Regions from separate parts of the Nonomuraea sp. NPDC052129 genome, predicted to be linked through region 2. Evidence: riboswitches for the same ligand, from Rfam matches in the RefSeq annotation. Region 2 holds a riboswitch; each other region holds the start of a gene.
The links. Region 2 has a riboswitch for cyclic di-AMP ahead of AB0L53_RS03330 (CHAP domain-containing protein). Riboswitches for the same ligand answer to the same signal wherever they lie in the genome.

Region 1 (7,054 bases), on a different contig from region 2:
CGGAGATCGCGACTCCGTGGTCCAGGCAGTGCCGCGACAGTTCCGGCAGCACCTCCCGCGCTCGCGCACCGTGGATGCGTACGTCCGACTCCTCGGTCGTGGCCCTGAGCCCGGCCAACTCGGCCCAGGCCGCCACCACCAGGCCGGCCGCGGGATCATCGAGAGTCACCAGCAAGTGGGTGGTGCCGAACTCCTCGACGAGTTCGCGCGGTTTGGCGAAGCGCAGCACCCGTCCGTGGTTGATGACCATCACCCGCTGGCTGTTGCGTTCCAGCTCGTCGATGTGGTGGCTGGTCCACAGCACCGTCACGCCGTGCTCCTCGCGCAGCCAGGTCACGAAACGCTCGATGTGCCGCCGCCCCACCACGTCCAGTCCCGCGGACGGCTCGTCGAGGATCAGCAGCCGCGGAATGGTGAGCAACGCCCGTACCAGTTGCAGCCGCTGCCGCTGACCGCCCGACAGCTGGAAGCAGAAGCGCGGCAGGGCCTCCGTCAAGCTGAGGAACTCCGCCAGTTCCAGCGCCCACGGCCGCACGGCACGCCATTTCAGGCCGCGGAATCGGGCGGCGATCCGCAGGTTGTCCAGCGCCGGCAGCATCATGTCGAACGGGCCTGACTGGTGCATCGCCCCAATGTCGCTCTTGGCGGCGACCGGCTGGCGCACCGGATCGGCGTCGAAGACGCGGACCTGGCCGGAGGTAGGGGTGGTGACGCCGCAGATCATTTTGATCAGGGTCGTCTTCCCGGCGCCGTTGGGCCCCAGGAGCCCGATCGTCTCTCCCCGGGCGATCTCGAACGAGACATCGTCCACCGCCGGTCTCTCGCTGCGCCGATAGCGTTTGGTCAGCCCCGCGGCCGTCACCACATCGCTCGACACGGCACCACCCCTTACTTTCCGCTTACCAAACGTGCAGGTTGTCGGCTGCTGGAGATGTGTTGCAGGTTGAGTATGGACCGGCGATCAGCGGGTGACACAACCCCACAAACGTGGGCTATACGGGACGTTATGCCGAACGACAGAGGGCACGTTGTGTGATCACGCCGCGTGTGATCATCATCGGCACATGGACCCGGTTCCCTCGCGCGTTCCGTACACCCTGCGCATGCCGGCCGGAAGTCCCGGCGTGACCTGGCAGCTCCCGGAGGAGACCGACCCGGCGGCCGCCCTGCCGTGCGTGGTCCTCGTGGACCGTGCGGGGATCAACGAGTTCGCCGTGCTCCAGCGCGGGCTGCGCACGCTCGGCGTGCCGAGTGTGCGGATCGACGCCGGGTCGATCGGCGACCTGCGGATCCTCACCCGGCTCGACGACGGCTCGCTGACGGTGAACGGGCGCCGCATCATCCCCACCGTCACCTGGGTACGGCACTTCTCACCGCGGGCCGTGCGGGGGGAGAACGGCTCGGCGCCGTCCCTGTTCCGGGCCGACTCGTGGGCCGCCCTCATCGACCAGCTGTCGTCGCTGTCAGCCGCCCGGCTGCCCGGTGGCAGTGATCTGGGGCGGCTGGTTCAGCTGGACGACGCGGCGGAGGCAGGGGTCCGTACCCCGCGAACGATCGCCACGACCGACCTGGGGGCGGCGAGCGCGGCGCTGGCCAGCGACCGGGTCATCGTCAAGGCCCTCGACCAGCATTTCGTCGAGACCGAACCGGGCACCTTGCACGGGGTCTTCCCGGAGATCGTGGCCGGCGTCGCGGCCAGGAAGCTGCCCGCGCGGGACGCGCCCATGATCGTCCAGGAGTACGTCGACCACTGGGCGGAGCTGCGCGTCTACTTCGTGGATGGCGAGATCCGGGCCTTCCGCGTCGGCAAACCATCGCCGGAGGCGATCTGGCGCGACGAGGCGTCGGTCACGGTCTCTCCAGCGGCGGCGCCGGAGCCCGTGGTGGAGGCGGTGCACCGGCTCGCCGGGATCTGGGGCCTGCGCTACGGCGCCTTCGACTTCCTGCTGACCAGGCAAGGACCGGTGTTCCTCGAAGTCAATCGCGACGGCGATTGGCGATGGTTCGAAGCCAAGGCCGGGGTCAACGACGTCTCCATCGCCACGCTTTCCACGGTGCGTACACTCCACCGCCAGGTGGCCAGGGCGGGTTCGGCGCCGATCGACCTGGCCGGATTCCTGGCGCTGGGCACCGACCGGATCAAGCTGGCGAAAGCCAGCACCTCGCGCCTGGACGCCCGCGTGCTCGGCGCGCTCGAGGTCCGGGTGGACGGCACGCTCGTGCACGTCAGCGCCAGGAAGGCCCGGCTGCTGGCGGCCATCCTGCTCTCCCGCCCGAACCAGGTGGTTCCGACGGACCAGCTGATCGATTCCTTGTGGGGAGAACGACCACCCCCCACGGCACGCAAGAACCTGCAGGTCTACGTCTCGGCGTTGCGGCGGAGATTCGGGGACCGGATCTCCTACCAAGGCTGGGGATACCGGCTCGACGCCGGGCCGGACGAGCTCGACCTCCTCAGGTTCCGGCGACTGGCCGGCGCCGGCCGGGACATGCGGCGCAGAGGCGACGCCGAGGCCGCGTTGACCGCGCTCGACGACGCCCTGCGCCTGTGGGGCGGCCAGCCGCTCGCGGAGTTCTCGGGTGTCGCCTTGGTCGATGAGGCGGTCGGCAGATTCACCGACCTGTACCTCACGGTCAACGAGGACTGGGCGGAACTCGAGATCGAGCGGGGCGGCCACGTCGAGGTGCTGAACCGGCTCGACGACCTGGTGCCCTTCTTTCCCGCGCGAGAGCGGCTCGTGGCGGCGAGGATGACCGCTCTCGCCGGTTGCGGCCGCGCGCCGGAGGCGCTCTCGCAGTTCGAGACCGTACGCCGGCATCTCGTGGCCGAACTCGGCATCGACCCCAGCCCCGTACTCAGGAACCTCTACGAGGAGATTTTCCAAGGGCAGCTGGCCAGGGCCGATCCTTAACCGCTCGCATGGTCCGGCCATACCGCTGATTAAGCAGACGCTTCTAGCTTGCACACAGAGGTGCTTTCACCAGAGGCGCCTCTGGCCAAGGCGATCCGAATCGGGACTTGCTATGGATCTTGTTTTCGACGATCTGATAACTGATCGCGACACGCGGCTGATCGTCCTGCTGGCCAGGGGATATACGACGACAAGAATCGCCCGCGAGCTGAAACTCAGCCGATATACGGTGGCGGAGCGGATCAGCAAGCTCCTCGACCGATTCGCCTGCAGTAACCGGAGCCAGCTCGTGGCGTACTCCTATGCCCACAAGCTCCTGGACGTCGGCATCTGGCCACCGGGCGCATCCGAGCCGCTTCCTTGAGGAACCCGGCTGCTCCCAAGGATCGTCGTGGGAGCCGCGTCAGAACATGCCGTGTGGCACCTCCGCCGGTTCGGGGACCGGCTGGACCACGTCCCAGTGCTCGGCGATCAGGCCGTCTTCGACCCGCCAGAAGTCCACGACCGCCAGGCCGCGCCCGCCTTCCCGGGGGATCAGGTGATAGTGCATCACCACGAGATCGCCTTCCGCCACGACCCGCTTGAGCTCCAGCCGGGAGGTGGCCAGCGGGGAGTCCCTGATGAAGTCGATGAAGGCTTGCCTGCCCGATGGGTTGCCCGGGCTGTGCTCGATGAAGTCCTCGCTCAGGAGCGTCTGGAGCACCTCGATGTTGCCCGCGGCGAACTCCGCGAAGCCGGACATGATCAGTTCTTTGCTGCTCGTCATGGGAGAACGCTGACAGCGGCCGCGGGGTGGTGTCGATTACCTGGGATGTACTTTCCCCCGATGCTCGGGCGAAGAAGCAACTCGGGTTGACGATGAATGAAACGGGTGGCTGCTGTGCTCGCCGCGCTGGCGGTAGGTGCCGGGGTGATGACCGGGACCGGGGTCGCCGGCGCCGAGACCGCCTGGTCACCCTTCAGGATGTGCGCATGCACGGCATCTTCGGCCGCCTGCCGAACGCCTGCGTGGAGAACGCGGTGAACACCTACTTCGGCGACGGCACCCTGCCCGCCGCCGACATCACCTGCCACGCGGACTGAACATCAGGATCTGTTCCGAGAGGTGCCACAGCCTTGGGCCCGTAGGATGACCGGCTGGACCTGATCGCTGTCCAGCTGGGCCAGCGTCAGCCCCGTACGACACGAGAGGCACAGCACCATGGCGAACCGGGACGCCACCGCACTCGATGACCCGGTGGGCGCATCACTGCGCGGTCACCACGCGCACCATGCCCGCCTACTCGGCGGGGCGGCCACGTACCAGCCGGATGTCGCGACCTTCTCCGCGGTGACCGCCGACCCGGATCCGCAGGAGTGGGCCGACCTCGCCCGGCTGCTCGGCCGAGGCGAGCTCGCCGACATGTTCAGCTGCGCATCGGTGCCACCGCCGGACTGGGAGCCGGTCTTCGTCCTCGAAGGCCGCCAGATGACCTGGTCCGGCGGCAGCCGCCGCCCTGCCGAGACCGGCACCGAGGTGGTCGAACTCGGCAGGGACAGCGTGCCCGAGATGCTCGACCTCGTCGCGCGGGCCAAGCCGGGGCCGTTCTGGCCGCGTACTCGCGAACTCGGCACCTATCTCGGCGTCCGCGACAACGGCACCCTGGTGGCGATGGCGGGTGAGCGACTACGGCCGCCGGGGTGGACCGAGATCAGCGCCGTCTGCACCGCCCCCGAGGCACGCGGGCGAGGCCATGCCGCCCGCCTGGTCAGTGCGCTCGTCGCGCGGATCGTGGCTCGTGACGAACGGCCCTTCATACACGTAGCCGAGGCGAACACCGGCGCGATCGCCCTCTACGAGCGGCTCGGCTTCGAGACCCGCAAGCCCGTGACCTTCCGGGGGTTCCGCACGCCGTGACGGCTTCCGTCACTGAGCCGGGGCGCTACCGTACCTTGATCCGCAGGGCCCCCGCCGTTGGCCACAGGCCGGCGGTGAGCATGGTGGTCTTGCGTTGCTCGATGGAGAGCCGCACGCCCTTGGGGTCCGGCCGTACGGCGCCCGCGAAGGAGTCCCTGCGCCAGTCGGAGAGCTTCTCCTCCTTGACCACGTCTCCGGTGTGCGGTGCGTGCACCATGTATCCGGGTCTCGAGATCATCCCCACGTGCCCGAGTCCGTGGAAGAAGACCAGGTCGCCTGGCTTGAGGTGGGCCCAGGAGATCTTCTTGGAGAACGCGGCGTACTGTTCCGTCGTGGTGCGCGGCAACTCGATCCCGGCGTGTTTGTACGCCTTGAGCATGAGCCCGGAGCAGTCGTAGCCGCTGTCGCTGGTCCCGCCCCAGACGTACGGGATACCGCGCTTCTTCATGGCGAACTTGAGGGCGACCTTCCAGGCCGGAGTGGTCTGGCTCGTCTGCTGGACGGGCTTGCTCTCGGTGCCGGCAGGGGTGGTGGGGCCGGCAGGGGTGGTGGGGTCGGCGTGAGCTGGAGCGGCCAGAGTGAGCCCGGCGACGGCAGCCGCCAGGCAGATGGCGAGGGGAGCCACTGCTGTGTCCTTCCATACGGCCTACCGGGTTAGCTGACGGGCTCGGGCCTGGAAGTGGCCCTACGGCGATGCCGATTCGCCCCAGAGGGAACTTGGGTCCCCGGCTCCACGCAGGTGAGTGGATTAGGCGGGACGAACACTAACAAAACGGTCAAAGACTTGTAAACTGCCTAAAATCGGGCGTCAACCAGGCGGGCATGACATGACAGGTAATCGACACCACCCCGGCGGGCCAGGTAGAACCGGCCGGTATGAACATGGATCAGCCGATAGGGGAGTTGCTGCGGGACTGGCGGCACCGACGCGGGCTCACGCAGCTCGACCTGGCCCTCCAGACCGACGTGTCCGCGCGCCACGTCAGCTTCGTCGAGACCGGGCGGACGATCCCCAGCCGGTCCATGGTGCTGCGCCTGTCCGAACAGCTCGAGGTGCCGCTGCGCGCGCGCAACCGGCTGCTGCTCGCGGCCGGGTACGCGCCCATCTACCCCGAGCGCCCGCTTGACGACCCCGATCTGGGCAAGGCGCACGAGGCGCTCCAGCGGATCCTGCGCGGGCACGAGCCGTATCCGGCGATGGCCCTGGACCACCGGTGGAACCTGCTGCTGGCCAACGACGCCATGAACGTCTTCCTCGACGACGTGGCCCCGGCCCTCCTGGAGCCGCCGGTGAACATGATGCGGCTTGGCCTGCACCCGGACGGGTTCGCGCCGCGGGTGCGGAACCTGGCGCAGGTCCGCGGCTTCCTGCTGCCCCGGCTCGCCAGGCAGGTCGCCCGTGCGGGGGATCCGGAGCTGAGCGCGCTCTACGAGGAACTGCTGGCCTATGGAGACGATGGCGAGGCGCCGCTGCCCGACCCCGCCGACATCGCGCTGCCCGTACGGATCACGCATCGGGGGGACGAGCTCTGCTTCTTCAGTACGATCACGACGTTCGGCGCGGCATTCGACATCACGCTCGAAGGGGTTGCCGTCGAGGCGTACTTCCCCGCCGACGACGAGACCACCCGGCTGGTCGGGAACCGTTGACGCCGCCGCCGGGTGGCGTCAGTACGCGGCGGTGAACCTGACCCGGTGGTGCCCGGGCCGTTCCGCCTCGTCCAGCAGTACGACCGCGAGGTCCTCCATGGAGATCGCCGAGTTCCCCTCGGCGTCCAAGAGCAGTTCGTCGGCGCCCAGTCGGTAGACGCCGGTACGCTCGCCCGGCGCCAGCACCGCGGCCGGACTCAGGTACGCCCAGTCCACGCCGGTCTCCGCGCGGCAGGCTTCGAGCTGGTCGTTGCAGGCCAGCGCGATGTCGCGGTAGGCGTCGGACATGAAGCGCGGGTCGTCGAGCACGGTACGCCCGCCGGACCCTGGAACGGTCAGCCCGGCCGCCCCGCCGACGAGCAGCAGCCGGACGCCGGTCCCCGCGAGCCCCGCCAGCAGCGCCTTGGCGGTCGTGACGAGATCGTGCTCGCGGCCGGTGGGCGGGCGGGTCGCGCTGATCACGAGGTCCTGACCGGTGCCGAGCCTGGTCACGTCCTCGACATGGGCGGCGTCGCCGACCTGGGGATGGGCGCCGGGGTGCAGTGACGGGAAGCGGGCCGGGTCGCGTACCACGGCGGTGACCTCGTGGCCACGG
Region 2 (7,054 bases):
ACGCTGCGCGGCCGTACGGAGAAGATGTCGCGACTGCGGCAGACCATGTCCAAGCGCCTGGTCGAGTCGCTGCAGACCGCGGCCCAGCTCACCACGGTCGTCGAGGTCGACGTCACCAAGATCGCCCGGCTGCGCGACCAGGCGAAGGCCGACTTTTTGCGCCGCGAAGGCGTCAAGCTGTCGTTCATGCCGTTCTTCGAGATGGCGGCCATCGAGGCACTCAAGCAGCACCCGAAGCTCAACGCCACGATCAACAACGAGACCATGGAGGTCACCTACTTCGACGTCGAGCACCTGGGCCTCGCGGTCGACACCGAGCGCGGCCTGATCGCGGCGGTCATCAAGAACGCCGGCGACCTCAACCTGGCCGGCCTCGCCCGCAAGACCGCCGACCTGGCCGAGCGCACCCGCGCCAACAAGGTGACGCCCGACGAGATCACCGGCGGCACGTTCACGCTGACCAACACGGGCAGCCGCGGCGCCCTGTTCGACACGCCGATCCTGAACCAGCCGCAGGTCGGCATGCTCGGCACCGGCGCCGTCGTGAAGCGTCCCGTCGTGATCGACACCGCTGAGGGCGAGGTCATCGCCGTTCGGTCGATGGTGTACCTGGCGCTGACGTACGACCACCGCCTCGTGGACGGCGCCGACGCGGCCCGCTTCCTGACCACCGTGAAGCGGCGCCTCGAAGAGGGCCGTTTCGAGGCCCAGCTGGGACTCGCGTAGTTCACGCGCGCCAGGGCCGGGGATCGTCTTTCCCCGGCCCTGGCCGCTGTCTGATGCCCGCCCCGCTGCAAAGGGCTTCGATCATTGCCCAGACCGATTGCCGTGATGGGATGACCGGAGGCGCCACTTTCACGCTGACTTCACGGCGGTCGCTCGGCAGGGGCGTGCGGCGCACGTAATCCGCCTGTTCCGGCCTGCCGATAGGTCAGGGGGTGGGTCCAGAGGTGAGTCCGGCGCGGTCGCCGCGCATCCTGTGCGACCACTCGTCCAGAGCGGCGTAGTCGGCGTCGCCGAGGCCCTGACCGGGATCGACACGATGGAGCAGGGCATGTCCTCGGTGGTGCGCGGATAGCCAGGTTCGATCGATGTCAGCCGGCCCGTCGTAGTTCACGGCCCGATGGATAAGTCGGATGCCGCTCCGGAGCCGCGCCGAAGGGAATGAGTGGTCCGTCGACATCGAGGAAGAGCAGCGGGCGCTGTGTGGGACCGGTCACGGCCGCACGATAGCGGCTCATCCTGACAGCCCGGCTCGATGAGGAAGCCCGTCAAACAGCGGGAGTGGCTTCAGGCCTGGCGAAAGCTCTGCCACTGTCAGCCCTCGCACTCCACGCTGCTTCGTCCGGCGTCGCGGCGGGAGTCAGGGGGCGTCCGACGATCAAGGTAAGGTGCTGTGCCCGGGCCCCCGCCAACCCGGCCGACTTTCGATTCACGACTGTGCACAGGACGGTTCTTCTCTATGGACGCTCACGACCGGTTGGTGACCAGCCTTCGCGCCGCCCTGGACGCACGGCCTGAGGACGTCACCCTCAGGCTGCATCTCGCGCAGATTCTCCTCGACTCTGGTGATCTTCCCGGCGCGATGAGTGAGGCCGCCGAGGCACTGCGGTACGACCCGTCCTGTGACCAGGCCAGGGACTTCATGGTCACCGCTCTCGAGAGACGGCCTTCCGGCGCTGAGACCGGCAACGCGGAGGCGGAGGCCGTGGCCGAACCGCGGCTACCCCGAACCGATGCCCCGCTGGAGGTGCCGCCGAAAGAGCGATTCGACTGGACGGCGGCGGAGAGCGACGTGGCCGGCCTGGTCGGGCCGCGCTTCGCCGACGAGCCCGCCGGCGCGAACCCGGATACCTACGAGACCGAGACTCCAGGACTGCGGCTGGCCGACATCGGGGGTATGGAGGACGTCAAGGATCGACTGGAGGTCGCGTTCCTGGCCCCGATGCGCAATCCTGAGCTGCGCGCACTGTATGGCACAAGCCTGCGCGGTGGCCTGCTGCTGTATGGGCCGCCCGGATGCGGCAAGACGTTCCTCGCCCGTGCGGTCGCTGGGGAGCTCGGGGCCTCGTTCATCGTGGTCGGCATCTCCGATGTCCTCGACCTGTATTTCGGCCAGTCCGAGCGGAACCTGCGCGAGCTGTTCGCCCAGGCCCGAAGGAAGGCGCCCTGCGTACTGTTCCTGGACGAGGTGGACGCCCTCGGCCAGAAGCGCAGCCAGTCTCGTGGCAGTGGGATGCGTACCGTCGTGAACCAGTTGCTGGAGGAGATGGACGGTGTGGCGGCCGACAACGAGGGTCTGTTCATCCTTGGGGCGACCAACCAGCCGTGGGACGTCGACACGGCTCTTCGCCGGCCGGGCAGGTTCGACCGTACGGTCCTCGTACTCCCGCCTGACCCGACCGCGCGGCGCTCGATCCTGGAGTTCCACCTGAGAAACCGGCCGGTGGAGAACATCGATCTGACTTCCCTCGTTGCTCGTACGGACGGATTCTCCGGCGCGGATCTCGGGCATCTGTGCGACACCGCAGCCGAACAGGCGCTCATCGCGTCATCGCGCAGCGGGACGGTCCGAATGATCGGCATGGCCGACTTTGAAACGGCCCTGAGGCAGGTGCGGCCCTCGACCGGCCCCTGGTTCGACGCGGCGAAAGGCGTCGCCATGTTCGCGAACGAGGGTGGTGCCTACGATGACCTGCTCAGCTACCTCAAGCAGCAGCGGATGATGTGACTTCGGGCTCGGCGGTGAGGCCGTCCGTCAAGACCGGATGCTGGTCGCCCTACGTATCACGAATGGCGGTATCTGACATGAACCACAGTGAGAAGGCTCTGGCAGCCGCCCGGAATCTCGTCGACCTGAGGCGCTGGCAGGACGCGCTCGATGCACTCGGCCCGGCGCTCGTCTCTGACGACACGGCGGCCGAGGCGCATCGCATGACCGCTCGATGCCTGTTAAGTCTGGGAAGGACGAAGGATGCCCACAACGCGGTCGTCTCCGCTCTCCGCATTGATCCGGGCAGCGAGTACGCGCATTACCTGCTCGCATCCGTTCTCCTCGGCCTCGGCCGGCGAGGGGCCGCCCTGCGGGCGGCGACAGAGGCTGCGAGGCTGGCGCCGGACTGGGTGCCGTCCCTGTACATCTTGGCGAAGTGCCGGCTGGAGGTGTTCGAACGCGACGAAGCTCAGCGAACCGCCGCGATGGCCGTCAGGGCCGATCCGCATGATCCGCTCGCCCATCTCGCGGTCGCCGAGGTAGCGGTCGGTCTGCTTCCGCTCGGCGAGGTGGAAGCGGACCGTGAGCGATGGGATGAGGCAGAACGCGCCTTCCGGACCGGCCTCGGGCTTGATCCGCATGATGAAGACCTCGCTCTCGGCCTCGCGCATCTCCTGTGCCTTCGCCACCGCTTCCTCGAAGCCGCGGAGATCTACCTGACGATTCTCCGGAGCAATCCGAGCAACGACTTGGCCCTGCGTGCGATCGGGCTTATCGGGGTGTCGTTCGGCCAACTTCGAAATGACTGGAACAATGCGGCTCCTGTGGGTGCGCGTTTCCAGATGGGTCTGGCAAATCTCGACTCACCGTCGATCGAGGCGCTCCTGGCCGACTTCATTTCGCTCGTGTCCGAGTCGCAGGAGACGGTGCGCGAATCATTGAGCCGGGCCACGAACCTGCTGTCGACTGTGAGCCGGTCTTTCGGTGGTGGTTCGCATCAAGCCGCGGAGCCGATGCCCGCTACGGACTTCGGCGTTCCCCTCTCCTCGGGATGGTCGGCCGTTGGGCTGCCCACGTTCACTTTTCCCTGGCACGCGCTGGATCTGACAGATGACCCCCTGCCGGCGAACCAGGTCGAGGTTGCGTCGCTTGCCGGACAGCTGCAAGATGCGGTGAAGCGGGTCGCGGAGTACGACGCCCGGATCAGGGCTCTGCTCTACACGAGCCGAGGCGTGTATGCGAAAGATGACGACGGCGCGAGGCTCCATGAGATTTTCGTGGAGATGAGTGCCCGGACCGGCAGGATCGCCGACATCTATCGTGACTGCGGAGACATTCTTCTCGAATTCTCACATGAAGCGTCGCTGGCCAGAGCCCAGGTAGTCAACGCGAGGCACTGGGCCGACCACGCGAACAAGGAACATGAGACGGCCGTCCAGATGTTCCTCTCTCTCCTGGCCGAGCCCCGGCCGCAGGGCGGCGGCGACTGGCGTGGGCTCGACGAATCTGCGGTGGAATCGTTTGCCGGGCGTCTTTCGGACTCATCCAGCATGGCCGCCGCTCGGCGCTTCGGCCGTGAAGCGCGTGAGTGGGAAGAGGAACGTCAAGGAGCCATATCCTCTGCCAGGAACGCGATGGAGGTGTACCGCGAGGCCGAAGCTGGATGCGTGCAGGCCCTTCGCCTCTTGATCGGCAAGTACCGGCCGGCTGCGTGACCCGGAGGTCATGGCGGCCGGGCGGGTCCGGTGTCTTCTGTCAGTGGCAGCGCAAGTCGAACCCGGTACGCCTCCTGAACGCACTCCTCGGCCAGGTCCAGATCTGCGCGACGCGCACGGTCGCGGCGAGCACGAAAGCCCACTCCCGCCGATGCGCGTCGGCCACCGCCTGACCCGCCTCCGCCCGTCCCACCTCCGTTTGGCCCGCGTCCGTTTGGCCCGCGTCCGCCGCGGCCGTCATCGCCATGAGGGTCTCCTTGGCTGTCTGTCCGGTCGGTACGCCTCTACATCGGACAGGCGAGGCGAATTCGACAGACCGTACGCGAACCTTTTCCAGATGCGCCCTGGCGCGACTTCACCAAGGTACCCCCGCTACTTGACGGATCGACGAGCCGGCCGTGCTGGGCGTGGCGATTTCATTGCCTGGAATTACCCAGGTCAGGGGTGCGTTAGACCCCTCTGTGCGCCTGGCCTAGACAGCGAGTATGCCTCTGGCCGCGCCGCCAATGTCCGAGTACGGACGTCATACCCATCACATGCATCACAGGCAATCACCTGTGACCGCTGAACCCGCCTGTGCGCGGGACCGGGGACCCATGTCTCGATCGGGGCTAATCGGCACGTCAACGTGCTGTAGGGCAGCTTCCACGCCCGAGCCCGTCAGCTAACCCGGTAAGCGGAATGGAAGCAAGGAGTAATCACCATTATCCGCACCCCCAAGATCAACTATGCCAAGATCGCGCTCGGCGCGACCATCGCCGCCGCCGCCCTCGGCGCCCACACCGCTGCGAACGCCGCCACGGCCCCCGCATGGCACACCCCCATCGCGGCTCAGGCCGCCCCCGCCTCCGCGCAGGGCGGCAGGAACGGCGAGGCCCAGGTGAACGTCACCGCCCAGCAGGTCCTGAACCTGGCCAAGGCCCAGGTCGGCACGTCCGAGGACGCCAACGGCGGCGGCACCAAGTTCCAGAAGTGGTACGTGAACTCACCCCGCGCCGCCGAAACCGTCCAGCGTGACGGCGGCAGCAGGCAGGACTACCTGAACGCCGCCTGGTGCTCGATGTTCGTCTCCTGGGTCGGCGAGGAGAGCGGCGCCCGCCCCCAGATCGGCTGGGACGCCTACACCGTCGCCCACGCCAAGTGGTTCGCCGCCAACCACCGCTGGGGCACCGTGGCCAAGCCCGGCGCCGTGGTCTTCTACTCCTGGAGCGGCAGCAAGGACTTGAGCTCCATCAGCCATGTCGGATTCGTGGTCAAGGACAACGGCGACGGCACGATCTCCACGATCGAGGGCAACACCGGCAACGGCAAGGTCGAGCAGCGTGTCCGTCCCACCTCTCAGGTCGTCGGTTACGGCTACCCGCACTACGCCGCCTGACCCGCACAGAACGCGTTCGCGGCCGCGAGCCTCAGCACCCGGCCGCGAGCCTCAGCACCCGGCCGCGAGCCTCAGCACCCGGCCGCGAGCCTCAGTACCCGGGCTCAGTACCCGGTCGCGAATCTCACGGCAGTGAGCCCGGCCGCGAACCTCAGGCGTCCGGCCGTGAGTTTCACGGCTGTGAGCCTCACGGCAGTGATGCGAGCATTCGCTGCCCCGCCGACCGCAGGTGGGCGGTCATCGCGTCCGCCGCGGCCGGGCCGTCGCCCGCCACGACCGCCCGCACGATGGCCTCGTGCTCGTCGCGCGTGAGCTCGGCGGCGCCTTCCCTGGCGTAGAAGATCCGGAAAGCGCGCGAACGGACGAACAACCGCTCCAGCGTCTCGGCCACGACCAGGTTTCCCGACATCTGGGCGAGTTTGCCGTGCAGGAGTTCGTCGGCCTTGGCCAGCACGGCGAGGTCGCCGCCCGGCACGTCGACCTGCCGGCGCAGGAACGCCCGGTCCTCCGTACGAAACTCCTCGGCGGCGCGGCGCGCGGTGGGAGGTTCGAGCAGCAGCCTGCACTCGTAGAGGTCGGAGATCGTCTTGCGGTCGGGCAGGTCGGCGGCGACGAAGCCGCGGTAGGGATGCTTGCTGACCAGCCCGTCCGCCTCCAGCCGCCCCAGAGCCTGGCGGATCGGCGTGTTGGAGATCTTGAGCTGCGTGGCCAGAGCATCGATCTTGACCCGGCTGCCGAGCGGAATGTGCCCGCTGAGCAGCATTTCTCGCAACACGTCGTAGACGTCGTCGGCGAGCACCTGCCGCCGTGGGAGCGCCAGTTCTGGCGATGGGGAGTCAGTCATCCAAGCCTCGGGGAGTCGGTCATCCAAGCCTCCTGGCGTTCCACCCTAGCGGCACATGGGGTTGACGTCGGCGTAACGTGCATGCAACATCTGACTTCAAACATCGTACACGATTATGTCGAGGCCAGCTGTGATCAGAGTTCGCATCCCCATAACGGCGTGCCTCGCAGGCGCCCTGCTCACCGCCTGTTCGTCCAGCACGCCCGCAGCCGTCGGCGGGGCCATCACCGAGGACCGCGACGCGACGCTACTGGTGTGGAGTGACCCCACCCGGCTGGCCGGATTCGAGCAGTTCAAGAAGACCCACCCGAACTTGAAGATGAAGGTCGAGACCTACGACGGGCAGAGCCTGCTGACGAAGATCCAGCTGTTCAACCGCACCGGCAAGGGCTGGCCGGACGTCG
Region 3 (7,054 bases), on a different contig from region 2:
GCATCTCCAACGCCAACCCGGAACAGATCAGGCTCGCCCACGAGATCCTGGGCGGCCGGCTGGCCAGTGTGCAGAACGAGTACTCGCCGAAGTTCCGGTCCAGCGAGCCGGAGATCGACGTGTGCGCGGAGCTCGGGGTGGCGTTCCTGCCGTGGTCGCCGCTGGGCGGCATCAGCTCGGCGGGGGAGCTCGGCGGCAAGCACGCGGCGTTCGGCACGGTGGCGGCGGCGCGGGGCGTGTCGCCGCAGCAGGTCTGCCTGGCCTGGGAGCTGGCGCGCAGCCCGGTGGTGATCCCCATCCCCGGGGCGAGCAGGCCGGAGAGCATCGTCGACTCGGCCGCCGCGGCCGACCTCGTCCTCACCGCTGAAGAGCTGTCCCTGCTTTCTTAACTGGACGCTTTCATAGCTGGACGCTTTCTTAGTCCTACTGCAGGTGGGCTGGGGCCGGCTGGTCGGCCGGCTCCAGCCCGCGCAGCTCGGCCAGGGTCTCATCGGCCCAGGCGAGCGCCGAACGGCCCTGTGTGAGGCCGAGATTGAGCGCGTACCGGCCGAGCCTCGACCCGTCCTCGGGTTTGCACTCCAGGACGGCCAGCCGCTGCTGGAACCCCGCCCTGATGCGCTCGACCACCGCGATGGCCGACTCCCTGTCGAGCAGCGGAAGCAGGAACGCCTGGAGGGCCACCTCGCTGCGTATTGCACCGACCGGTTCGTGCTCGACCAGCCAGGAGCGCACCTGCTCCGCGCCCTCGGGCGTGATCGCGTACATCTTCCGTCCGCGCGCCCCCTCCGACTCGACCGCCACCAGTCCGTCGGCGGCCATCTTCACCAGCTCCGGGTAAATCTGCGTGTGCCCGGCCTGCCAGACGTGATTGAGCGACCGCTCGAAGGATTTCGCCAGGTCGTAGCCGCTGGCCGGCCCCCTGGCGTCGAGGAGCCCGAGCAGCGCGATCCGTAGGGACATGTCGGCAAGCATACCAATGGGTTGACATGTCAATCCTTACATGTCACTCTCCACACGTGAATATTGACACGAAGCGCAGAGGCGATGGCCTCCTGCTGGTCGCCGTGCTCGGCGGCATGTTCTTGGGAATGCTCGACCAGACGATCGTTGGTACGGCCCTGCCGCGGATCATCACGGAGCTGGGCGGCGTCGATCTCTACACCTGGGTCGTCACGGCCTACCTGCTGACCTCGACCGTGACCGTGCCCCTCTATGGAAGGCTGTCGGACCAGCACGGCAGGAAGCCGCTGCTGTTGATCGGCATGTCCGTGTTCCTCCTGGGCTCGGCGTTGTGCGGGGTGGCGCAGGACATGACGCAGCTCATCCTGTTCCGCGCGTTGCAGGGCTTGGGCGCGGGCGCGCTGCTGCCGCTGTCGATCGCCCTGGTGCTCGAACTGTTCCCGCCGGAGAAGGGCGGGGCGCGGGTGCAGGGCGCGATGGGCGGGGTGATGGCGCTCAGCTACCTCGCCGGGCCGTTCCTGGGCGGGCTCTTCACCGACCATGCGAGCTGGCGCTGGGCCTTTTATGTGAACGTGCCGATCGGCCTGGTGCTGATCGCGATCATCGTGCTGCGCCTGCCGCGCCAGCCGGGACATGGTGGCGGGCGGCCTGACTACCTGGGCATCGGGGTCTTCACGGTGGGCATCAGCGCGCTGCTCATCGGCCTGACCGAGAAGGGGCTCGACGGCCACACGTGGACCAGCGTGCCGGTGATCGGGCCGATCGTGCTGGCTCTGGTGTCGCTCGTGGTGTTCGTGGTGGTGGAGATGCGGGCCGAGGCGCCCATCATGCCCATGCACCTGTTCCGGAACCGTACGTACACGCTGGTCAACGTGACCTCCTTCTTCACCGCCTTCTGCATGTTCGCCGGTGTGGTGTTCCTGCCGCGTTACTTCCAGGAGGCGCTCGGCGCCAGCGCCACCGAGTCGGGGCTGCGGATCTACCCGCTGACCCTGGCCATGGTGGTGGGCAGCATGGTCGTGGGCGCGCTGATCAGCCGGACGCGCGTCTACAAGCCGTGGCTGGTGGCGGCGCCGTTCCTGCTGGTCGTGGGCACGCTGCTGTGCGCCGGTCTGACGCTGGACACGCCGCCCTGGGTGCTCGTCGGGTGGATGGCGCTGATCGGTCTCGGCATGGGCCCGATGCTCTCCGGCCTGACCGTGGCCGTGCGGGACTCGGTGCCGCCCCAGTACATGGGTACGGCCTCGGCCAACCTGACGTTCTTCCGCCAGATCGGCGGCTCGGTCGCCCTGGCGCTGGCCGGCACCGCCTACACCTCTGTCATCGCCACCGAGGCGCCGCTGCACGGACTGGCTGCCGCGCACGCCTCGGCCGCGGCCCTGGTCATCCCCTCGCTGGGTGTCGCGGGCGCCCTCGTGGCGCTGGTGGCCCTGATCGCCATGCCCGGTGCGCGGATCGACCGGGAAACGCCCCAGTCCAAGGTCGAGGCCAGTTTCGCGTCCTGAGCGCCGTCATGGGAAGCTGGTTCTTGTCCCCAACACCAGGAGGTCCTCATGGCGGAAACACCGGAGCCGGAAGTCGACGAAACTCCCGAGGACGAGATGAAGCGCAAGTTCCGCGAGGCGCTGGAGCGCAAGCGTAACCAGCATGCCGACTCGAGCGCGGGTGGCAGGGGCAACGACCCTTCCAAGATTCACGGCGCTCACGGGCCCGCCGCCAGCAAGCGTTCTTTCAGGCGGAAGAGCGGCGGTTGACCTGAGCTTTTCTGGGGGTACGGCATGCCGTACCCCCTTTTTTCTTGACCTCCTAGGTAGATCTTCGCCCGTTTCATGGCCTTATGTTTGCCTTTGTCCGGTTCGGTACCTATAGTTCATGGAGTTACCAGCCGGTGACTTTGGGGCTTCAACAGGGGAGTACCAACCGGCAGGCGCCGAATCCCGCTCGCGGGAACCGGGGAACCAAACGTTCCTTAGGGGTGAATCCGACCGCGGTCGGTAGGGCATCTCCACGTCCGAACCCGTCAGCTAACCCGGTAGGCGAGATGGAGAGGACACCTACCGCATGCGTTACCCCCGCGTCGTGCCGCCAGCCCGCGTGTTGTCGTCCGCTGACTGACCGGCACCTTCCCCCCGCTCTTCCACGCTCCGCGTAGCGCCCGTTTGGCGTTTTGCCCGGCTACGCACACCTTTCGCGAGCGCAATCCCCTTGTTCCCGTATAAAGGACTTTGCTACTCCATGTCTGTTCGATCTGCCATGCTCACCGCCGCCGTCGTCGGTGCGATCTCCATCGGCGCAGGCACCGCCGCACACGCCGATTCCGGCAGTGACAAGAAGGTCCTGCTCAAGGGCAAGACCACCGCGTCCTACTTCTGGGACGACTCCTCCGGCCGCGCCGGGGACACCGGGCTGCCGGCCAGCGGCAAGCCCATGCAGAAGGGGCTCGCCGCCAGCCCGAGCTGGCCGCTCATGACCGAGGGCTACGTCGTCTACAAGGGCAAGAAGATGCCCTTCTTCGTCGGCGACCGCGGCCCGGGCGTGCCGTCCTCCAGCGGCGTCATGCTCGACCTCGACGCCAAGACCTTCGCCGCCCTGACCGGTGGCCGCTTCAACTCCAGCACGCTGGGCGTGGACGGCAACGGTGGCGCGGGCCACATCAAGATCGACTATGTCATCACCAAGTGGGGTAGCGGCCCGGGCAAGAAGAACTACCCGCAGCCCTTCTCCACCGGTGCGTACGCCGTCGTGGACCACAACCCCGCCAAGCCCCCGAAGATCGTGGCCGAGGGTGACAAGCCCGCCGCGGTCAAGCCCGCTCCCGCCAAGGCTGTGCCGGTGGCCGCCAAGAAGGCCGACAAGGCTGAAGAGAAGGTTGTCGAGTCGAACGCCATCGGTGGCGCCGCCGCGGCGGTCGCGCTGGCGATGTTCGGCGGCTCGACGGTCGGCCGCGACCGGATCCGCAAGCTCGTCCGGCGCTGACGGCCGTCAGGTCCGAAGACGGTCTTGCTGACGGCCGTCAGGTCCGGAGCCGACGGCCTTGATGGTCGTCTATTTCGGAGCTGACGGTCTTTGCGTCGCGGGAAACAGAATGTCATTCTGACCTCGTGACCACGCTTGCAGCCGCAAACGGCATCGAGATCGCGTACGAGACCTTCGGCTCACCCGGCGGACGTCCCCTGCTCCTCATCATGGGGCTCGGCGCCCAGCTCATCCACTGGGACGACGAGCTCTGCGAGCTCCTGGCGGAGCAGGGCCATCACGTCGTCAGATTCGACAACCGTGACTCCGGACTCTCCACGCACCTGCACGACGAGGGCGTTCCCACACTGGGGACGTCCTCTTCGTATCTGCTGGACGACATGGCCGACGACGCGGCCGGGCTGATGGACGTCCTCGGCTGGCCCGCCGCCCACGTCGTGGGCGCCTCGATGGGCGGGATGATCGCCCAGACGCTCGCCATCCGGCACCCCGAGCGGGTGCTGACCCTTACCTCGATCATGTCGACTCCCGGCCCGGACGTGGCCCCGCCCACGCCGGAGGCCAGCGCGGTGCTGCTCGCCGCGCCCCCGACCGATCGGGACGCCGTGCTCGCCCAGTCTTTGAGGACCTGGGCGGTGATCGGCTCGCCCGGCTTCGACATGGACCGGGAACGCATCCTCCGGCTGTCCGGCCAGGCGTACGACCGGTGCTTCGACCCGCCGGGCACGACCCGGCAGCTGGCCGCGATCATGGCCTCCGGTGACCGCACGGAGCGGCTCGGCACGCTGGGGATCCCCGCCCTGGTCATCCACGGCGAGGCCGACGCTCTCGTCCCGGTCGCCGCCGGCCACGCCACGGCGGCGGCGATTCCGGGCGCCACGCTGCTGACGTTCCCCGGTATGGGCCATGACCTGCCCCGGCCGCTCTGGCCGGACATCGTCGGCGCCATCACCAAGCTCACCACGAGCTGACGTAAGGGATCGGTGGAGGTCGGTGGCTCGTGTCCGCCGCGCCCGGACGCGAGCCACCGGATCTCTCAGACCTCCAGCTTCTCCTCGATCCCGCGGAGCTGGTGCCGGGCCAGCGCCAGGTTGGCCCGTGCCCGATCCAGTGCGAGATAGAGGAAGAGCCCCTTGCCGCCGCGGCCGGTGATCGGCCGGATGATGTGGTACTGGCCGCCGAGCGTGATCAGGATGTCCTCGATGGAGTCCTTGAGCCCCAGCGAGTCCATCGTGCGCAGCTTGGCCTTGACCACCTCCGTGTTCCCCGCCGCGGCGACCTGGAGATCCAGGTCCTTGGAGCCGCCGAGCGCCCCCAGCGCCATGCCGCTGCCGTGATCGACGATCACCGCGCCGATGGAGCCGTCGATCGTCATCATCTCCTTGAGAGAGACGTCCATGCTGGCCATGCCTTCCTCCGTTCAAGCTCAGTGAATCCGTGCTGAGATGGCGGCCACGCTGGCCGCCGTCTTGCGCCCCTCCAGCCGGAGCAGCCCGAGATTGGTGCCGGGCTCAGCCAGGACTGCGAGGACGATGGTGGGGCCCGCCGCGTAGAAGGCGGCGAAGCCGGCGGTGCCGGAGATGAGCGTCTCCTCCAGTACGCCCTGGCCGGTCATGATCGTCATTCGCCTGCTCAGCGCGAGCAGTGCCGCGGACAACGCGGCGACCTGCTCGCCACTGCCGTCGGCGTTGTCGCAGGCGATGCTCATGCCGTCGACCGTGCAGGCGACGCTCCCGCTGATGTCCGGAGTGCGCTCGCGCAGGAGAACCATCTCCCTGAGCACCTCTTCACGCAGCTCCACCGGTGGCCTCCTTTGCGGGCGGGGGAACCTCATGTCAGCTCCTCCAGTGCCTTCTTCAGGCGCATCAGCAGGGCCAGGTCCGTGGGGTCCGCCGTGACCGGCGGGCCGAGCGGCAGGCCCGGGGCGCGGGGATCGTGCGGCGGCCGTTGAGCGGCGGGCACGCGCCCCCGCTGCGGCAGCGCCCCCTGCCCGTCTCCGGCGGTCTTCGCCCTGTGCTCACCGGTCTTCGTCGCGCTCTCTTCCGGGGCGCGCGTGGTGGTGGTCGTCTCCACGGGCTGTGCCAGCAGCCCGGCCGCCGCCATCCTCCGTACGGCCAGCAGCACCGAATAGCCGGACCTGCCGATCCGCTTGGCCAGGTCGAGCGGTGTCGCCTCGGCCCCGGCCCCGGTGAGGACCTCCCACTGGACCGAGTCCAGAGTCACCCCGCTGCCCGGCAGCCACTGCGCCGGCCGTACCGGAGCCGTGTCCAACTGGGCGGACGGCCAGATCTGCGCGAGATAGGCGCGGCGGCGCGCGCACTCCCGCATCAGGCCCGCCACGTCGAAGAACCACTGCCCGCCCAGCCAGTGCTGCTCGCCCGGCCGGAACTTCGGCCGCGACCCGCCGGCCGGCAGCAGGAAGAACGCGGCGTCCAGGACGGCCCCGAGCACGCAGTACTGCAGCTCGCCCAGCGTGACGGGCCCCTCCTCCAGCAGGCGCGCGCAGCCCCCGTCGGCCTGCAGCCTGCGCAGCGCGGTCTCCGGCAGCCGCCCGCGTGCCGCCAGCAGCCGCTCGACGCCGGGCGTCTGGGCGCACTCCATGTACGTGACCCGGCCCTCGCTGAGGAAGATCGTCCCGGCCCGGCCCACGCGGAGGGCGCCCGTGGCCCGTTCACGGGCTAGACCGGCCAGAAGCGTGTCCAGCGGTGCCATGGCTCAGGTGAGCAATTGGCGGGAGATGTTCAGCAGGCGGTATCGCGCCAGGGCGAGATTCGACCGTTCCAGGTCGAGGCGCAGGTAAATGACGAGCGGCCCCTCGAATACCGTTTCGAGGAATCTCAGTAAATGATGGCCTTTGTCGGTAGTTACCAGCATGTCGTCGATACGAACAGTTTCACCCGGGCAGGAGCGGGCCAGGCCGTCCATGGTCGCGCGCAGCGTCTCCGTCAGGGCGGCGGCGGAGCTCTCGGCGTCCACGCCTTGCGGCGGTCCGCTGATAGCCACGGCCATGCCGCTCGTCTGGTCCACCAGCATCGCGTCCAGCGCCCCTGGTATCGCCATGACCTCGGTCAGGCAGTCATCCAGTCCCAGCACGTGACCCTCCCACGCCGTCATGAGG
Region 4 (7,054 bases), on a different contig from region 2:
CAAGTTGGTGAAGCTGAACGAGCGGGCCGACAAGGTGGTCGAGCAGTACAACCAGGCCACCGAGGCGTACAAGAAGGCCAAGCAGAAGTACGACGCGGCCAACGCCGACCTCGGCCGCAAGACGGTGCGCTCGGACGCCCTGCGCGCGGATCTCGTCACGGTGGCGGTCAACCAGTACCAGTACGGCGGCTTCGAGAACTGGCAGACCTACGCCGGCCAGGGCGAGACGCTGAGCAGCATGGCGGCACTGGGCCAGATCGCCACCGAGCGGTCGGCCAAACTACGGGCGTACGAGGACAGCATCAAGGACCTGCGCGACCGGCGCAACGAGGCCAAGAATGTCCTGGCCGAGGCCGACAAGGCGCGCGAGAAGGTGGACGACGACAAGACCGAGGTCGAGAAGCTGATCGCCCAGCAGACCAAGATCCTTCGCAAGCTCGGCGCCTTCAAGTCGGGCAATCCCAACAGCACGGGAATCAAGTACACCGGCCCGGCCTCGGGCAACGCCCGCATCGCGCTGCAGTTCGCGTTCGCGCAAGTGGGCAAGCCGTATGGGTACGGCGCCAATGGGCCGAACTCCTACGACTGCTCCAGCCTCACCCAGGCCTCCTGGCGTACCGCCGGGGTCGCCATTCCCCGCACGACGTACACACAGTGGGCCTGGGGCGCCAGTCGTCGCGTCTCGCTGGACGCCCTCCAGCCTGGGGACCTGCTGTTCAGCAAGGGCCTGGGACATATGGGCATGTACGCGGGCAACGGGAAGATGGTCCACGCGCCGCAGACCGGAGACGTGATCAAGGTCGTCGAGCTCGACGACTACTGGCGCAACCGCCTCCTCGGCGCAGTCCGCCCATAAAGCCGCCGCCGAGCCCCGCACGTCGAAATGGCGCTGGAAGTACTGGCAACGTGGAGCTATGTGCGTTGTCCACAAGGTTGCACACTGTGGCCCCGTATCAACGATCCCAAGTAGCATGAAAACAAATCGCGGCAGGAGGCCACAAGAAGATGCGGACGTTGGGCGACCTGGAGTCGGTGATCATGGACCGGATGTGGTCGTACCACCGCCCCGCCGCGGTGAGAGACGTGCTGAAGGATTTGCGACAGGATCGCGAGATCGCCTACACCACCGTGATGACCGTGATGGACAAGCTCTACAAAAAGGGCCTGCTGAAGCGCGAGCCGGTGGGTAAGGCGTACGTGTACAAGCCAGTCGGCACCAAGGAGTCCTACACCGCCGAGCTGATGCGCGAGACGCTGGCCAGCGGCGGTAACCAGGCGGCCACGCTGGTTCACTTCCTTGAGCGGCTGACCCCGGAGGAGGCTGCCGCGCTGGAATCCGCCCTTCAGGTGTTCCCGGCGCACACCCGTCGATCATGACGGTCGCCCTGGTCCTCGTCGTCTACGCCGTGGGTGCCGCCACGGTGTTGCCGCGACTGCTCGTCAAGGCCGCCTGGGCCGAGCGGGCCCCCCGATTGGCGATCTCCATGTGGCTGGCCGCGGACATCTCCGCGGTCCTCTCGGCGGTGATGGCCGCGCTGAGTGCCGCGATCCCCGGCGACGCGGTCGGGCACGGGTTGGCCAGGCTGTTCGAGGTGTGCAAGCAGTTTCTCGGCCACGGATCCGACGTCGACGTGGCCTCCGCCGGATTCCGGCTGGCCGTCCTGGTCAGCGGGTTCATCACCGCACGGACTGTGTTCTGCGTGATCAGGGTGCTGCTGACCTCACGGCGCGAGCGTGCCCGGCACTCGGAGATGCTGAGCCTGCTGGGCCGGCGTGACGGCGAGTTGGACGCGGTGGTCCTGGAGTACGACGAGCCGCTCGCGTACTGCCTGCCCGGCAGGGCGAACAAGGCCGTGATCACCACGGCGGCGCTCCACGCTCTGCCGCCCGAGCATGTGGCCGCGGTGCTGGCGCACGAGCGAGCCCATCTCCGGGGACGCCACCATCTTCTCCTTGCCCTGGCTGAAGGCCTGGCCAAGGCATTTCCTGCTCTCCCGCTGTTCGCAACGGCCAAAGCGGAGGTGGCCCGCCTGGTGGAGTTGCGGGCCGACGATGTGGCCGCGGGACAGCATCCGCGCCTGCACCTCGCCGCGGCTCTGGTCGGTCTGGCCACCGGGCGGGTGCCCGCGTTCGCGCTGGGCGCTGCAGGCGAGAACGCGTTGAGCAGGGTGCGCCGCATGCTCAATCCGGCCGCGCCGCTCCACCGCCGCGAGCGGCTGGTGGGCACGGTGGCCGTCACCTTGTTCCTCGCAGGACCGGCGGCTCTGGCGGTGTTTCCGGGGGTGAGCGCGCTGATCGCGCATCATTGCCACACGCTCTCGCTGCTCTGAGCTCAGGCGTACAGCAACTCCTGATCGATCACGAGGGCCGCGGTGACGCCCTGACCGGCGGCGATGATCACCTGGCCAGCCGGGGAACGGCATGGACGCCCGCCTGGCCATGTCGCCGGCCGCGAAGACTCCCTTCACCGAGCTCTGCCCGAACTCGTTGACCTCCACCAAGCCGTCCTTCAACATGGCGCAGCCCAGTTGCTTCGGCAGGTTGCTGCGCTGGCGGACACCCGACCCGCAGCGACTGGTAGCCGCCACCGAGGACGGCACGGTCTATGGGTCCAAGAACGGCGGGCCGGACTTCACCGCCGCCTTCCGCCCTGCCAGATCATGAACCGCTACGCCATGATCGAACGGTGACGGCCGGCATACCGCTGCTGCCTGCCTCTGGCAGAGCTTCGACGTCTCACCTGCCTGACCACGACGGCAACGCAAAGCACGCCCGCGAACACGACCCCAGACACCGCGATGCTCTCCGTGGAGGCCGTCGGCAGGACGACATCGGTCTCCTGCGCCTTCCCCGCCGCCTGCACGACCCCTTTCCGGACCAGAGGCGTCCGCGGGTTGCCGCCCGTCAGGACGAACGTCTCACCCTCCCCGAACTTCTCCTTGACCTTGCGGGGAAGGCCGTAGCCGACGACCTTGCTCTGGTCCCTGTCCTTGCGCTTGAGCCACACCTTGTCGACGTTGGCCTCGATCGTGGAGATCTGGTCTCCCTGTACCTTCTCGACGATGCCCGCATGGTCGATCCGCTCCACATCGCGTGACCCGCTCCAGTCGTAAAAGACGATGGCGCCGGGCTCCGGCTTGTCACTCCAGGCGTCCTGCTCCTTGAACCACTTGGCGTGGTCGACGGTGTAGGCGAAATCCCCCACGTACTTCTCGACGCCCGCCTGGTTGGCGGCCCAGGTAATGAACATGTCGCACCATGGGGCGGTCTTGAAGTAGGGGTCGCTGTTGTCCACGTTGGCGTAGTACCAGTTACCGAACTTGCTGTAGCCGTCGGTTTTCTCGCGATAGCCGAGATTTTTCTGGGCAGCGTCGAGCAGCCCGTCCACAATGGATGGCATAGGTCCGGGGTTTGACCCTTTCTCCTTATGGCCTACCGGGTTAGCTGACGGGTTCGGGCCAGGAGATGACGCCCTACCGCCGCATCCGTGGCGGATTCACCCCATGCGTGGATCGCTCCAGGCTCTGGTTCCCCCGTTCCCGCGGCGCGGGCCTCGGCACCAGCCGGCCGCCTCCACCGCGAAGGCAAGTCACCGGCAAGTACGAAGGACTGTAGTAGGTAGAAAGGGTGACTGGTTACCGAAATGAGATTTTTGGCATAAAAGATCTATCCAACGCAGACCGACCAATACCGTGCGCTACACGTTGTTATACGCAAGGCAAGCACCGCAGCGGGTCAACGCGTGATCACTCAATCACCCTCACCACGCCTGCGAGATTGCGCGTGTGGGCGGGCACCAGTTTGACGACGTCCCCCGTCCGCCGGGCTTGGATCATCTTTCCGTCGCCCCAGTAGATCGCGGCATGGGAAATGTAGCCCGGGTTGGTGGGGTCCAGCCGCCAGAAGATCAGGTCACCCGATCGCATCTGGGAAAACGGGACCCGGGGTCCACTGGCGAACTGCTGATGCGTCACCCGCGGCAGCCGAATGCCCGCCCTGCCAAAGGCCCACTGGATCAGGCCGGAACAGTCGAAGGCGTCAGGTCCCTCGGCGCCCCAGACATACGGGGCGCCCAGTTTGCTCTTCGCCGCCGCGCACGGTCGGCTTGGGCGTGTAGGCCCGGAAGGTCGATGGTTCCACCCCCACCGTTCCCACCCTCCTACCGCCGAGCGGTATCGCCGCCGCATCGACGATCTCCATGGAGCTCACGCCTTTGCGTACTCGAACCCGCTCGATCATTTGTTCAGGCAGCGGACGATTCGCGACCACAAGCAGGTGTGGCTCCCGCAGACGGTCGAGGGCCGCCACAACGGGCGGTTCAGGCGCCGGCGAGGCTTTGCCCGGCTTCCCGGGTCCAGCCCGAAGACGCCGGGGCGGCTTCGCCGGTCGCTCGTAGTCGACGAGGGCTAACATCCCCGCTACCAGCGTTGCAACCACGAGTCCGGCCACTAGGTACACCGCTCGGGGCAGCACGCTACTACGGTTCATAGTCACTGCGACATTATGCACAACCCGAACAGCGACACAGCGGCCCACCGCTCAGGCACGGCACCACGCCGTGGTAAAGGTAAAGGATTAATGGCTGAACCCTAGGCCACACAGGGCATTGGGGTCGGCTTCCAAAGGTTTCGCTTGCGCTGGCCATTTGGCTTGCATACCTTTACAGGCCCAAGGCCGCAGCGTTCCGATGGTGGCCTGTAATGCCGAGACCGCGTCTCGTCTGCACCGGCGTTGTGTGCAGATCGTAGCCGCGGCCGCCGAGTCCGCTTTCTCGCGGAGCCGGGGATCCACTTTCTTGGGGTGAATCGGTGCGCCCGTCCCAACGGGGCTCCGTAGGGCACTTCCACGCCCGAACCCGTCAGCTAACCCGGTAGGCGGCATGGAAGCAAGGAGCCATTCCCCGCATGTCCAAACACCTCTTGCCGAACTACGGCAGGTCCGCCCGTAAGCACGGCCTCACCCTCGCCGCAGCGGCCGTGGCCAGTGCACTCATCACCAGTACGCCCGCCTTCGCCAGCGACCACGCCAGCGAGACCCAAACTGGCGTCTCGCGGTCTGCGACTTCCTCCCAGCCCCAGCGCCAGGTCACAGCGGACGCCGTGCTGAAGCTGGCCCAGCAGCAGGTGGGGACGACGGAGAACGCCAGCGGCGGCGGCACCCGATTCCACAGCTGGTACATGACTTCCCCCAGGGCCCAGGAGACTCTGGCCCGCGACGGAGGAAGCCTTCAGGCCTACGCCAACGCTCCGTGGTGCGCCATGTTCGTCTCTTGGGTCGGTGAGCAGACCGGCGTTAGGCCGACGATGGGATGGGACGCCTATACGGTCACATGGGCGCGGTGGTTCAAGAACAACGGACGCTGGGGCACCCTTGCCAAGCCCGGAGCCGTCGTTTACTACGCATGGGGCGGCGACAAGAGCATTACTTCCATCGACCACATGGGCCTGGTGAAGAAGGACAACCGCGACGGCACCATCACCGCGATCGAAGGCAACACCGGCAATGGGAAGGTCGAGGAGCGGGTGCGACCCAAGTCCGACGTCGTCGGCTATGGCTATCCGCAGTACAAGTCCTGACATCAGGGAAGCCGTCGCTTCGGCAATTGCTGTAAGAGAGCTGCTATGCGGCTATCCGCGCATCAGCATTAGCGGCCGATCCTACTATGTCATATAGTGAAAAGTCGGCTGGCTGGTCCTCCCGGGAGGGGACAACCGCAGCCATCCGTTCGGACGTACTCGGCATTCGCCCCCGTGATGCCGGGCACGTCGTCCTAGGAGATCGACTTCCGGTCGTGCCGAGGCCTAGCCGAGAACCCCAAGCAGGTCCCGGCAAGCGCGTTCGCAGTCACGGCAGGCCTGTGCACAGATGCCACAGTGGGCGTGCTTGGTGTGCCGCCCGCACTCGTCGCCGCACGCCTTGCATGCCTGGGCGCAGGCTTCGAGGACCACACGCGTCATGTTCGCGTCATAGCCCGTGTGCCGCGAGAGCACGCGCGCAGTGGTCTCGCAGATGTCCGCGCAGTCCAGATCGCTGCGTATGCATTTGACCATTTCGGCCACCATGTCCTCACTCAGGCAGGCGTCCGCGCAGGCCGTACACGTTTGAGCGCACCGGAGACACTCTTCGATGCATTTCGTAAGCTTCGCCTGGTCGACATCACCAAGGTCCTTGGGGTAGGCGGAGAGCATCTCCCCGACTTGCAACGTCATCTCTCGTCCTCGCTTTCGCTGCACCGGCCACCGCGACGGCGGCTCAGACCTCCGTTACCCATCCCCCCGCGCACGTAACACCTCTCCCACTACACGAAGCAGTAGATAGTCGACCGCTCCGGACGGAGATGAATGCAGGGAGACGGGCCACATCCGAGCAGCAGTCTTCGCGCCGTCGCCAACCATCGCTACTATGATGGATAGGATTAGGAGGGGCGGGATGGCGCGCGGTCTTGGTGAGCTGGAGTCCGCCGTCATGGGCCACATCTGGTCATGCGACGGCCCTGTGTCTGTTCGTGAGGTGCTTCAGGCGCTGCAGCGCCGCCGGGTCCTTGCCTACACCACGGTGATGACGGTCATGGACAACCTCCACAAGAAGGGCTTGTTGCGCCGCCACCCATCCGGCCGGGCCTACCTGTACGAGCCCGTGATGAGCCACGAGGCTTACAGTGCCCAGATCATGCAGGAGGCCCTGGCCAAGGGCGGCAACCAGGCCATGACGCTCGTCCATTTCCTGGAGCGGCTCACCCCTGAGGAGCACGCTGCCCTCGATGCCGCCATTCACCGAAGCGACCAGCAGTGATCGTCGAGGGCGCCCTTGTTGCGCATGCGGCGATCACGGCATGGGGACTGCCACGACTAATCATGCGCAGCCAACGGCTTCGCGACTCTCCCCGGCTGTCGATCGCCGCGTGGCTGGCCGGCTGTGCATCGGTGATCGCGTCGGGAGCCTTGGCCGGGCTGCAGCTCGCCTTCCCCGCCCACGCCATCGGGGACGAGGTCGCCGCGCTGATCATGGCCTGTGGTGAGATGCTGTCGGGTCATGTTTCTCCGTTCACGGCCCG

Region 1: it holds a riboswitch for cyclic di-AMP, as region 2 does, so the genes downstream of both, AB0L53_RS19150 (C40 family peptidase) here and AB0L53_RS03330 (CHAP domain-containing protein) in region 2, are expected to answer to the same signal.
Region 3: it holds a riboswitch for cyclic di-AMP, as region 2 does, so the genes downstream of both, AB0L53_RS21700 (hypothetical protein) here and AB0L53_RS03330 (CHAP domain-containing protein) in region 2, are expected to answer to the same signal.
Region 4: it holds a riboswitch for cyclic di-AMP, as region 2 does, so the genes downstream of both, AB0L53_RS47175 (CHAP domain-containing protein) here and AB0L53_RS03330 (CHAP domain-containing protein) in region 2, are expected to answer to the same signal.

What each region holds. Positions count from the first base shown of each region.
Region 1 covers NZ_JBFAVX010000007.1:239,073-246,126, forward strand. The annotation lists gene AB0L53_RS19120 (ABC transporter ATP-binding protein) at 1-877, opposite strand, end outside; gene AB0L53_RS19125 (BTAD domain-containing putative transcriptional regulator) at 1,065-2,912, shown strand; gene AB0L53_RS19130 (LuxR C-terminal-related transcriptional regulator) at 3,025-3,276, shown strand; gene AB0L53_RS19135 (nuclear transport factor 2 family protein) at 3,316-3,678, opposite strand; gene AB0L53_RS19140 (alpha/beta hydrolase) at 3,771-3,995, shown strand; gene AB0L53_RS19145 (GNAT family N-acetyltransferase) at 4,114-4,809, shown strand; gene AB0L53_RS19150 (C40 family peptidase) at 4,835-5,434, opposite strand; cyclic di-AMP (ydaO/yuaA leader) riboswitch at 5,438-5,574, opposite strand; gene AB0L53_RS19155 (helix-turn-helix transcriptional regulator) at 5,686-6,459, shown strand; gene AB0L53_RS19160 (NAD(P)H-binding protein) at 6,478-7,054, opposite strand, start outside.
Region 2 covers NZ_JBFAVX010000001.1:715,072-722,125, forward strand. The annotation lists gene sucB (2-oxoglutarate dehydrogenase, E2 component, dihydrolipoamide succinyltransferase) at 1-726, shown strand, start outside; gene AB0L53_RS03315 (AAA family ATPase) at 1,463-2,731, shown strand; gene AB0L53_RS03320 (tetratricopeptide repeat protein) at 2,809-4,428, shown strand; gene AB0L53_RS03325 (hypothetical protein) at 4,469-4,675, opposite strand; cyclic di-AMP (ydaO/yuaA leader) riboswitch at 4,981-5,122, shown strand; gene AB0L53_RS03330 (CHAP domain-containing protein) at 5,309-5,806, shown strand; gene AB0L53_RS03335 (GntR family transcriptional regulator) at 5,994-6,650, opposite strand; gene AB0L53_RS03340 (extracellular solute-binding protein) at 6,781-7,054, shown strand, end outside.
Region 3 covers NZ_JBFAVX010000009.1:81,029-88,082, reverse strand. The annotation lists gene AB0L53_RS21720 (aldo/keto reductase) at 1-389, shown strand, start outside; gene AB0L53_RS21715 (PadR family transcriptional regulator) at 424-960, opposite strand; gene AB0L53_RS21710 (MDR family MFS transporter) at 1,017-2,465, shown strand; gene AB0L53_RS21705 (DUF5302 domain-containing protein) at 2,514-2,714, shown strand; cyclic di-AMP (ydaO/yuaA leader) riboswitch at 2,879-3,014, shown strand; gene AB0L53_RS21700 (hypothetical protein) at 3,196-3,936, shown strand; gene AB0L53_RS21695 (alpha/beta hydrolase) at 4,062-4,907, shown strand; gene AB0L53_RS21690 (hypothetical protein) at 4,973-5,344, opposite strand; gene AB0L53_RS21685 (roadblock/LC7 domain-containing protein) at 5,363-5,737, opposite strand; gene AB0L53_RS21680 (hypothetical protein) at 5,767-6,648, opposite strand; gene AB0L53_RS21675 (roadblock/LC7 domain-containing protein) at 6,652-7,029, opposite strand.
Region 4 covers NZ_JBFAVX010000035.1:41,120-48,173, reverse strand. The annotation lists gene AB0L53_RS47190 (C40 family peptidase) at 1-856, shown strand, start outside; gene AB0L53_RS47185 (BlaI/MecI/CopY family transcriptional regulator) at 1,006-1,377, shown strand; gene AB0L53_RS47180 (M56 family metallopeptidase) at 1,374-2,330, shown strand; gene AB0L53_RS47175 (CHAP domain-containing protein) at 2,669-3,400, opposite strand; cyclic di-AMP (ydaO/yuaA leader) riboswitch at 3,415-3,569, opposite strand; gene AB0L53_RS47170 (NlpC/P60 family protein) at 3,747-4,187, opposite strand; cyclic di-AMP (ydaO/yuaA leader) riboswitch at 4,746-4,892, shown strand; gene AB0L53_RS47165 (CHAP domain-containing protein) at 4,905-5,576, shown strand; gene AB0L53_RS47160 (four-helix bundle copper-binding protein) at 5,802-6,209, opposite strand; gene AB0L53_RS47155 (BlaI/MecI/CopY family transcriptional regulator) at 6,430-6,792, shown strand; gene AB0L53_RS47150 (M48 family metalloprotease) at 6,789-7,054, shown strand, end outside.